2 regions of the Oceanobacillus locisalsi genome follow, and region 1 is predicted to be linked to the other one. Evidence: riboswitches for the same ligand, from Rfam matches in the RefSeq annotation. Region 1 holds a riboswitch; the other holds the start of a gene.
The links. Region 1 has a riboswitch for lysine ahead of ACFQ19_RS10520 (Na+/H+ antiporter NhaC family protein). Riboswitches for the same ligand answer to the same signal wherever they lie in the genome.
Positions count from the first base shown of each region.

Region 1 (4,956 bases):
TTCTCATTTGGGGATTTCCGTGGATCAAGAAATCTCCCGGCGCTATCCGGATATTGATGTCATTATCGGCGGGCATACGCACCACCTATTGGAAGAAGGGGAAGTAGTAAATCAGACCTTGATCACAGCTGCTGGAAAGCACTGCTACTATGCCGGTGAAGTAGAGCTTATCTGGAATCATGAGAAACAAAAAGTTATTTCCAAAAGAGCAGATGCCGTCGGTTTGCATGATAGTGCGAAGGATCTGGAAACAGAAGCACAGTTACAACAATTATCGGAACAGGCCAACCATTATTTGAATCAAGTGGTAGCAAATGTGGAACAGCCTCTGGAGGTAAAATGGTTCGCAGAGACACCGATTATCCAATCTTTAACCAAAGTTCTGCGAAGGTGGACCAATGCGGATATTTCCATGCTGAATGCTGGTGTGTTATTACATTCACTGCCGGCAGGGCCGATTACCAAAGGGGATATTCACCGTATCTGTCCGCATCCCATTAATCCTGTTCTGGTCGATTTAAAAGGAGATCAAATCGTGGAAACCGTCAGAGCTGCCTTGTCTCCTGCTTTCACAGAATTGAAATTAAAAGGTTTTGGATTCCGGGGAGAGATTTTAGGAAAGATGATTTTCTCTGGTATTCAAGTGGAGACGGCTTCTCATCGCAATGGGGAGATCTATGTGAAACAGGTCTATGCGGAAGATGGGTATCCAATCCATCCGGATAAAGTGTATTATGTTGCCACTGCAGATACGTTTACTTTTGGACAGTTTTTGCCGGAAATCTCCCGTTCTGCGAAAAAGCAATATTTCGTCCCGGAATTTTTACGTGATCTGCTGGCTTACGCTGTGAAACAGCATTAAGATATTTCTGGGTCTGCCTGTGACGTTCTGCTTCCCCTCTGCATACACTTATCACGAGAGAAAAACAGAGGGGGCTTTTATAATGATTACGGTAGAACCTCTTGAGGTGGATGGGATTATTTTTACTGCAGTGAGTGTAGAATTGCCGCAAACGACTTTATTGACCATTAGTAATGATGTCGGATATATTATGTGCGCAGCGCTTGATGTGGACATTTTTAATGAAATACCTAAACTGAAAGAAAGAAATGTCATTGCCGGGCGGGCAATGGGAGTACGAACCATTGACCAGTTGCTGCATGCGCCGTTGCAAAAAGTAACGGACGCATCCAAAGAGCATGGTTGGGAAGTTGGAATGACAGGGAAAGAAGCATTGCTTAAAATATCATAATACACTTGGGAGGCACTTCTTTTGTTTCGGATATGAAACAGAAGAAGTGTTTTTTAATGCAGTCGAATAAATTTGAATAAGAATGAAAAAGACTTCAGTTCTAATCTCCTTCAATCCTTGCATAAATTATGAAGAAGGGGGTCGTTGTGTTGAAATTTAAAAAGCGATACCGCTATCGAAAAAGCCGAAAAAGAAGAATACCTCCATCTCGACGCTCTGTTCTAGTGTTGACTTTTATTTTATTTTTTGCTGCGGTTGGTTTCAGTTTTTATTTAATTAACGTGAAGATTGAACCAATCGTAATTGATATAGCGGAAAGAAGAGCAGATGAATTTGCTACAAGAGCGATTAATACAGCTGTATATTATGTAGAGGAATATGGATTTGATGATATTCTTAACATCACATATGATAACGAAGGGAATTTGGTAACATATAACAGGGATCCGGCAATTATCAGTGAAATTAATCGGGTTGCTACTGACCGGGTGGAGGAGTTTTTTGCTCATGTAAATCGGGGAGAGCAGCTTGAATTTGATCATAATCTGCAAGAGCCATCTGAATATGAAGGCGGTGCAGAAGGAAGAGCTGAAATAGATCCAACATTAATTGAGATTCCATTAGGGCAAGTAACTGGAAATTCTGTACTGGCTAATTTAGGGCCAAGAATACCGATTAATATGGAAGTAATCGGAGCGGTCCGGACGAACGTGGTCAGTGAGGAAGAAGAGTTTGGCATTAACGGAGCCTGGGTGTCTTTATATATTAATGTCGAAGCTGATGTACAAATTATCGTGCCTTTTACTTCCGAAGTAAGAACGGTACATACGGAATTATATTTAGATGGAGGAGCCATTATGGGGAAAGTGCCTGATTTTTACGGAGGGGACGGAAACACGCCGGATATTGCTATTCCAAAAGAGGATTTGCAGAGGGAGTAAATATGTAGTATAGTACAAATGGGCGCAGAAGCTATTAAAATAGACATTTGAATAATACCTAACAGATCGGTGAGGTAGAGGTGCAAATCAGATAAGTACCCGGCTGGAGAATGACAACAGGGAAAGCTGGGAAAAGGTTGGTTTGCCGAAGCATATAGAGGAGTCTTACTTTATATTGCTGGCATGTAACTGAAAAAGTTATATGCTGTCATGTAAAAAACATTACATGGAGAACTATTGATCGAAATGGAGGATAACGTGAATTGTTGAAACAATGGTAGGTTATTTTCTATCATTGTTTTTTTGCGTTTACAGGGAAATTTGTATAATCGTACGAACCGTGGAGAAGTGTGAATATCCCTGTCTGCCTTCTTTTTTCGACACAGTTCATGCATAGGTTAAAAAAAGATATTGGCTCATGATGCCATGCTGTATGATTACCTTTATGCATGATTTGAAGATACAGGAAATGAATAGATGGGGGTTTAAACATGGAAGCTACGTATTGGTCACTTTTGCCTGCAGTTGTCATGCTGATATTAGTGATCGCAACAAGAAAAGTGCTTATTTCTATTGGCACAGGTATTTTGGTTGGAGCATTATTATTAAATGATTTTCATATATGGGGAACCATCCAGGAAATATGGACCGTATTTTACACGATTTTTTATGCAGATGGAGCGCTTGTAACCGGCAATATATTACTCATTCTTTTTCTGCTATTCTTAGGGGTGCTTACTGCATTTTTACAGTCTTCCGGCGGAGCGAAAGCATTTGGAGACTGGATGCTTGCACGGGTGAAGACCCGTACTGGCGCGGAAGTGATGACTATCATTACCGGATTGATTATTTTTATTGATGATTATTTTAATAGTTTAGCAGTAGGTCAGATTGCCAGACCTGTTACCGATCGGCAAAAAATTTCCCGTGCAAAACTGGCGTACTATATTGATTCCAGTTCTGCGCCGGTGACGGTCATCGCGCCGATATCCAGCTGGGGAGCATATATTATCGGCTTATTAGGCGGTTTATTTGTAGCGAATGGCATTACAGATATTCAGCCGATGGAAGCATTTATACAAATGATCCCACTTAATTTTTACGCGATTGCTTCTATTATTCTTGTGTTTATTGTTGCGTATTTCCATTTTGATATTGGTTCCATGTATACACATGAAAAAAGAGCAAAAGAAGACGGAGCATTGCTGGATCCAAAAAGAAATCAAGTTTCAGGCGATTTGAGTGATGTATTTGACCCGCATGAAGAGGGGAAAATCTTTCATCTGATTGTTCCGATTATCGTATTATTTGCCGTGACAGTCATTGCAATGGTTGGAACGGGTATCATGGAAACAGAAGGCAGTGCATCTATTCTGGACGCTTTTGCAAATACAAACGTCAACCTTTCCTTAATTATCGGCGGGATTGCAGCAGTGATAGCTTCTGTTATTTTTCATATCCAGCAAAGCCATCCGCGTTCAAGGTTACAGCAGATTTTTATAGAAGGTTTTAAGACGATGATTCCGGCAATTAATATTTTAATTCTTGCCTGGATGATTGGTGCGATTATTGGAGAATTGGAGACAGGAAGTTATTTGGCGGGTGTAGTCAATAACGCATCTGTTTCACCTGATTTTCTTCCGGCGATTTTGTTCTTGATTGCGGGATTAATGGCCTTGGCAACAGGGTCTTCATGGGGAACTTTTGGTATTATGCTTCCCATCGCTGTGGAAATCATGGCAAATACGGATATGACGTTATTATTGCCTGCATTGGCAGCTGTGCTTGCAGGAGCCGTTTTTGGAGACCATTGTACGCCAATTTCTGATACAACGGTTTTATCTGCAACGGGGGCAGGAGCACATCATATCGATCATGTTCTTACTCAGCTTCCCTATGCTATTATCGCTGCTTTTGCGGCGTTCATCGGTTTCTGCGTGATTGGAATCACTCATTCTGTCTGGATAGCATTAGGTGTGACGATACTTTTATTAGCAGGAATTATCTGGCTGACGCATGTATTATTTATTAAAGAAAAAAAGAAGGCATCATAATGGGAGGCTTGGAATACATTTTAGTATTCCAAGCCTTTGCCATGGAGCAAACAAAGGAAGGCATGGCAAATCCAAATAATAACATTTGACAAAACTGGCAGAAAGGATATAATACAATTAAAATAGTCTGAAAGTAATGATTTTTGCTATTATTTTTAAATCAATTTTTGAATAAAGAAAACCGTTATTATAAGCAATGAGAAGCGGCTTTCAAAACTTACTTTCATGCTATGGCTATTTATTAAAAGGGGGTATGATGAATGGAAACACGTTCACAGTGGGGGACAAGGGCGGGGTTTATTTTAGCGGCTGTCGGTTCAGCGGTTGGTTTAGGAAATATATGGCGTTTTCCAGCTGTTGCTTATGAAAATGGCGGCGGAGCATTTTTTATTCCTTATTTATTTGCGTTACTGACTGCCGGTATTCCAATTTTAATTATGGAATTCACCATGGGGCAGAAGTATCGCGGTTCTGCACCTTTAACATTTCGGAGAATGAATAAGAAAACAGAATTTATCGGATGGTGGGCTGTCCTAGTCGCATTTGTAATTTCAACGTATTATTCTGTGATTATTGCCTGGGCAATATCTTATTCTATTTTCTCGTTTAATCAGTCCTGGGGAGAAGATACAGAAGCATTTTTATTTGGAGAGCACCTGCAGTTAGCAGAAATTCCCGGGCAATTCGGCGGCCTCGTTCCAGGTGTGC
Region 1 is NZ_JBHTKK010000011.1:78,190-83,145, forward strand. Features, by position in the region: gene ACFQ19_RS10505 (bifunctional metallophosphatase/5'-nucleotidase) at 1-862, shown strand, start outside; gene ACFQ19_RS10510 (YunC family protein) at 945-1,253, shown strand; gene yunB (sporulation protein YunB) at 1,400-2,194, shown strand; lysine riboswitch at 2,262-2,439, shown strand; gene ACFQ19_RS10520 (Na+/H+ antiporter NhaC family protein) at 2,686-4,248, shown strand; gene ACFQ19_RS10525 (sodium-dependent transporter) at 4,509-4,956, shown strand, end outside.

Region 2 (4,956 bases), on a different contig from region 1:
AGATGAAGCGCTGGAACAATTTATTCAATCCTTAAAACTGGATCAATCAGCAAAAACAAAACGAAAAGAAGATTTACAGCATGCGTATCAGCAAATCATTCAATATGCAGAAAACCTGGATGTCACTTCAACAGAAAATCGCTGGCATCAAAAATTAGAAAAACAAACGTATTTTTTAAAAGGGCGTTTTGCTATCCGTTTCCATGACCTCTTTAAAGAAATGTATAATCCGGGGACCATCACAGAGTCCGGGAAAGCAGGACGGGAACAATTGGTGAAGCAATTTGAACAGCTGGAGTTGTATATGGAAACCGAATTGCATCAGGAGTTATTAGCTATTTCTTTACGAGTGGAGCAGCTCTTGAAAGATTTATTAAAGACCAATCAGCAGGAAATGATTGCAAAAGCGAAAGATCTGGATCCGGTTTTTTCGATAGCAGAATGGGATATGATCTCGTTTGACACACCTGATATCACGACAAAATTGTCGGTTGAACAGGAGCAAGAGCTTCAAAAATTATTTGCGCGATTTAAAGATACAAAAACGTTCTTTGTTCAAAATCAAAAAGAAGAAATCAAAGAGCAGTTATATACCATCATTGAATCAGATATTCAAACTTTCATAGAAGAAGGAAGAAGGTTAATCCAGTTGTCTTATCAAGCGCAGTGGGATCAAGGAATAGAACAGGAAAAAACAACCCTTGTCCATGAAGCGGATGTCCTTTATCAGCAATTTATCGAGCGCTTATTTGTAGAAGTGGATATGGATGATTTAGAGCAGCGCAAAGAACGAATGAACCGTATTTTGGATGCATATAGAGAGGAAGGAAATAAATCATGACAGCAAATAAAGTTTTATTAGTAGATGGAATGGCGCTTTTGTTCCGGGGATTTTTTGCAACATCTTTCCGAGGGAATTTTATGTACAATTCTAAAGGTGTTCCGACAAATGGCGTTTATCAGTTTTTACGCTATTTAACAGATGCCATTCATACGTTTGAACCGACGCATGTTGTCTGCTGCTGGGATATGGGGAGTAAAACATTCCGGACCCAGATGTATGACGGCTATAAAGCCAATCGCGATGAACCGCCGGCGGAGCTAATTCCTCAATTTGATTTAGTAAAAGAAGTAGTGGATTCTTTTGATATCCCGAATGTCGGACTGGAAAACTTTGAAGCGGACGATTGCATGGGAACACTTGCCAATATGTATAATCCGGAAAATGACGTATTTATTCTTTCTGGTGACCAGGATTTACTGCAATTGGTGAAAGAAAATATCCGTGTGGTTATTATGCGGAAAGGTCAAGGCAATTATGAAGTCTTTGACAAGGATAACTTTTATGAGAAAAAAGCACTTTCTCCTGCGCAGATCATTGATTTAAAAGGACTGATGGGAGACTCTTCCGATAACTACCCTGGAGTAAAAGGTATTGGAGAAAAAACGGCATTGAAGTTACTTCAAGAGTTTGGAACTATCGATTATTTAGTTGATAATATCGCCAATCTGCCTAAAGGGGTACAAAATAAATTACAAGCAGATATGGATATGCTTTATTTATCAAGAAATCTTGCTGAGATAAAATGTGATGTTCCGATTTCTTGTGATTTAGAAAGTTTTACATGGCATTTTCAAGAAGAAAAAGTAACCACGGAATTAAGTAAACTGGAATGGAAACATTTGGATCGGTTACTGGCACCATTAAGAGACAATTCACCCATATCATTTTAGGATGAACTGATAAAAAAAGAGGGGTATCCGTTATACCTATTAGGGGTATATCGGATACCCCTCTTTTTTGTGAGGACAATTTGGCTAAAAGGCGAACAGAATTGGAAATGACTCGTGACAAACGGGCGCCAAAGGTATATAAGTATTTGTTATTGTTAAAAATTTGGAAGCTGAAAGGGTGACATTTGGTAAAAAGGATTTCCGCCGTTATAATAGAAGAAGATAAGTTTGGAAGAAGAAATAAAGAGAAATGATAATGAAAGCGATAGAATAGACAGAAGGGAGAAAAAGTATGAGAGTAGTAGATAACATTACGGAATTGATTGGCAATACGCCTATGGTGAAATTAAATAAACTGCAGCCGGAAAATGCTGCGGAAATTTATGTGAAGCTGGAAATGTTTAACCCGAGTGGGAGTGTCAAGGACCGGGCTGCTGCGCATATGATTAATGTGGCTGAACAGGAAGGACTGATTTATCCGGGGGACACAATTATCGAACCAACAAGCGGGAACACCGGGATAGGGCTTGCGATGGCTGCCTCTGCCAAGGGTTATGAGGCCATTTTGGTGATGCCGGATAACAGTACGGCAGAAAGAAGAAATCTTTTAAAAGCCTATGGAGCGAAGGTAGTATTAACGCCAAGTGATGAAAGAATGCCGGGTGCCATTAATAAAGCGTTGGAATTGCAAGAGGAAATACCTGCAAGTTTCATCCCGCAGCAATTTAAAAATATCTCGAATCCTGATGCCCATCGTAAAACAACAGCTACGGAAATTTTAACAGACATGAATCATCAATTAGATGCTTTTATTTGTACAGCAGGCACAGGAGGAACGGTAACAGGTACAGGTGAATCATTGAAAGAGTATATTCCGGATTTACATATTTCTGTGGTAGAGCCTAAAGGTTCCCCGGTATTATCCGGGGGAGAACCGGGTTCGCATAAATTGGTGGGAACAAGTCCGGGCTTTGTACCTGAAATTTTAAATACTTCTATTTATGATGAGATTATTCAAATTAATGATGAGCAGGCACTGCATTTATTAAAAGAACTTTCACAGAAAGAGGGGTTATTTATTGGACCGTCTGGAGCAGCGGCTGTTTATGCAGCAATAGAAGTTGCCAAGCGTCTTGATCCTGAGCAAAAGGTAGTTTGTATCGCACCAGACACTGGAGAGAGATACCTGTCCATGGATTTTCTGCAAGAAGATAAATAAAAAGCAGGCGAATCACCTATTTTCTGATGTTGCATAGTTTACCAGTAAAGAAGTAAAAATACTGATTCATTATTTTAAAGCATTATTTTACTGGCGGAGCAGTGTGTACTCCGGGCAATGTCATACCAATACAAAAAAACCTTTATTTTTCATTGTTTTTCTTTTTTATTCTTGCTATAATACAGACAAATTCATTATTCATAGGTGAACGATAGAGGTGCAGAAACCATCAGTATATATGCGGAGTCAGAACAGGCCGGCGATGAAGCATATAGAAAGGGGAATTTGCCGAAGCACAATAAGCCCTGTTCTTATTGTACTGGAACCAGGATTGAATAAATCCGGTGCTGTCATATAGGGAACTATGTGGAGGGCTATCAGCTGAGAGGACATGAAAATGTTTATGCAGCAGCGGTCTCCGTTGGTGCATTTTATTTTGTGGAAATTGTTGAAGTAATGGATCATGATAAGAGAAAATAAACTTGGGAGCAGTAAAAAATAACACTGACTCTGCTTATCTTTATTACTTTCCACCCTCTAGTTTTCGAGGCACTTTAATAAAGTGCTGCCGTCTATTTTTCATTATGAAATGTTGATACTATAAAAAGGGTGTGTTGTTATGAATTTTGGGAAAGTGGTAACGGCGATGGTAACGCCATTTAATGAACAGCAAGAGATTGATTACGAAGCTTTGGATTATTTAATCGAGCATCTGATTGCCAATGGTTCCGATGGATTGGTGGTCGCAGGAACGACTGGCGAATCTCCAACGTTATCAAATGAAGAAAAGCTGGCATTATTTTCACATACGGTACAGAAAGTAAATGGAAGAATTACGGTAATTGCAGGCACAGGGTCCAATCAGACAAAAGGATCTGTTGCGTTATCGCAAGCTGCTGAAAAAACAGGTGTAGATGCCATTATGCTGGTAACGCCTTATTATAACAAACCTTCTCAGGACGGTTTATATGCGCACTTTAAAACGATAGCTGATTCCGTACAACTGCCTGTGATGCTATATAATGTACCTGGAAGAACTTCGGTTGATTTGGCAGCAGAAACGGTTATCCGCTTATCTGCGGTTGATAATATCGTATCCATTAAAGATGCAAGCGGTAATATGGATAAGGTAACTGAAATGGTGGCACAAACAGACGCGAGCTTTTCTGTTTATAGCGGAGAAGATGCAATCACATTGCCAACGCTAGCAGTCGGAGCGGCAGGAATTGTTTCGGTTTCTGCTCATGTTATCGGCAATGAGATGCAGGAGATGATTGCTGCATACGAACAAGGGGCAGTGAAAAAAGCGGCTTCTATTCACCAGCGTATTTTACCGGTTATGCAGGAAATATTTGCAGCACCAAGCCCGGCTCCGGTAAAAGCAGCATTGAACCGGAAGGGTGTAAATGTCGGCGGCGTTCGTTTACCATTGCTTCCATTAAATGATGAGCAGCTGCAATCATTAAATCAAAAATTAGACTTGTTTGAGCAAGTAAAATAATTCTATCCGATTATAAACCTCTCTAAGGTGCTTAGAGAGGTTTTAATATGTTTTTATGGTATATACGATATTTCTGAAAACATGCCACAATACCTATTAACTTGGTAAGAGGAAATGATAAAATATAATACACATCATGTACAACAGGGAAGGGAAGGGAAATCGATGAGCGAAACGTTCATTCAAGCTGACGATAGTATTACACTATGGGGAATTATTATTATTTGGGCATCTGTCAGTATTTATTTGGAACAGCGTTACAGTTGGGCGTCTAAAGTTACTGGAGCAATTATTGCGTTAGTCGGTGCTATGATTTTATCTAATACGGGTGTAATTCCGTTAGAATCACCAGTATATGATGCGGTCTGGTCTGTGATTGTTCCATTGGCGATACCGCTTTTATTATTTCACGTAAATATTAAAAAAATATGGAAAGAAAGCAGCAGATTATTGCTTATTTTTCTGCTGAGTTCGATTGGTACGGTAGCTGGAACGATTGTTG
Region 2 is NZ_JBHTKK010000009.1:38,554-43,509, reverse strand. Features, by position in the region: gene ACFQ19_RS09055 (dynamin family protein) at 1-841, shown strand, start outside; gene ACFQ19_RS09050 (5'-3' exonuclease) at 838-1,734, shown strand; gene cysK (cysteine synthase A) at 2,027-2,953, shown strand; lysine riboswitch at 3,158-3,338, shown strand; gene dapA (4-hydroxy-tetrahydrodipicolinate synthase) at 3,573-4,454, shown strand; gene ACFQ19_RS09035 (DUF819 family protein) at 4,620-4,956, shown strand, end outside.
Region 2: it holds a riboswitch for lysine, as region 1 does, so the genes downstream of both, dapA (4-hydroxy-tetrahydrodipicolinate synthase) here and ACFQ19_RS10520 (Na+/H+ antiporter NhaC family protein) in region 1, are expected to answer to the same signal.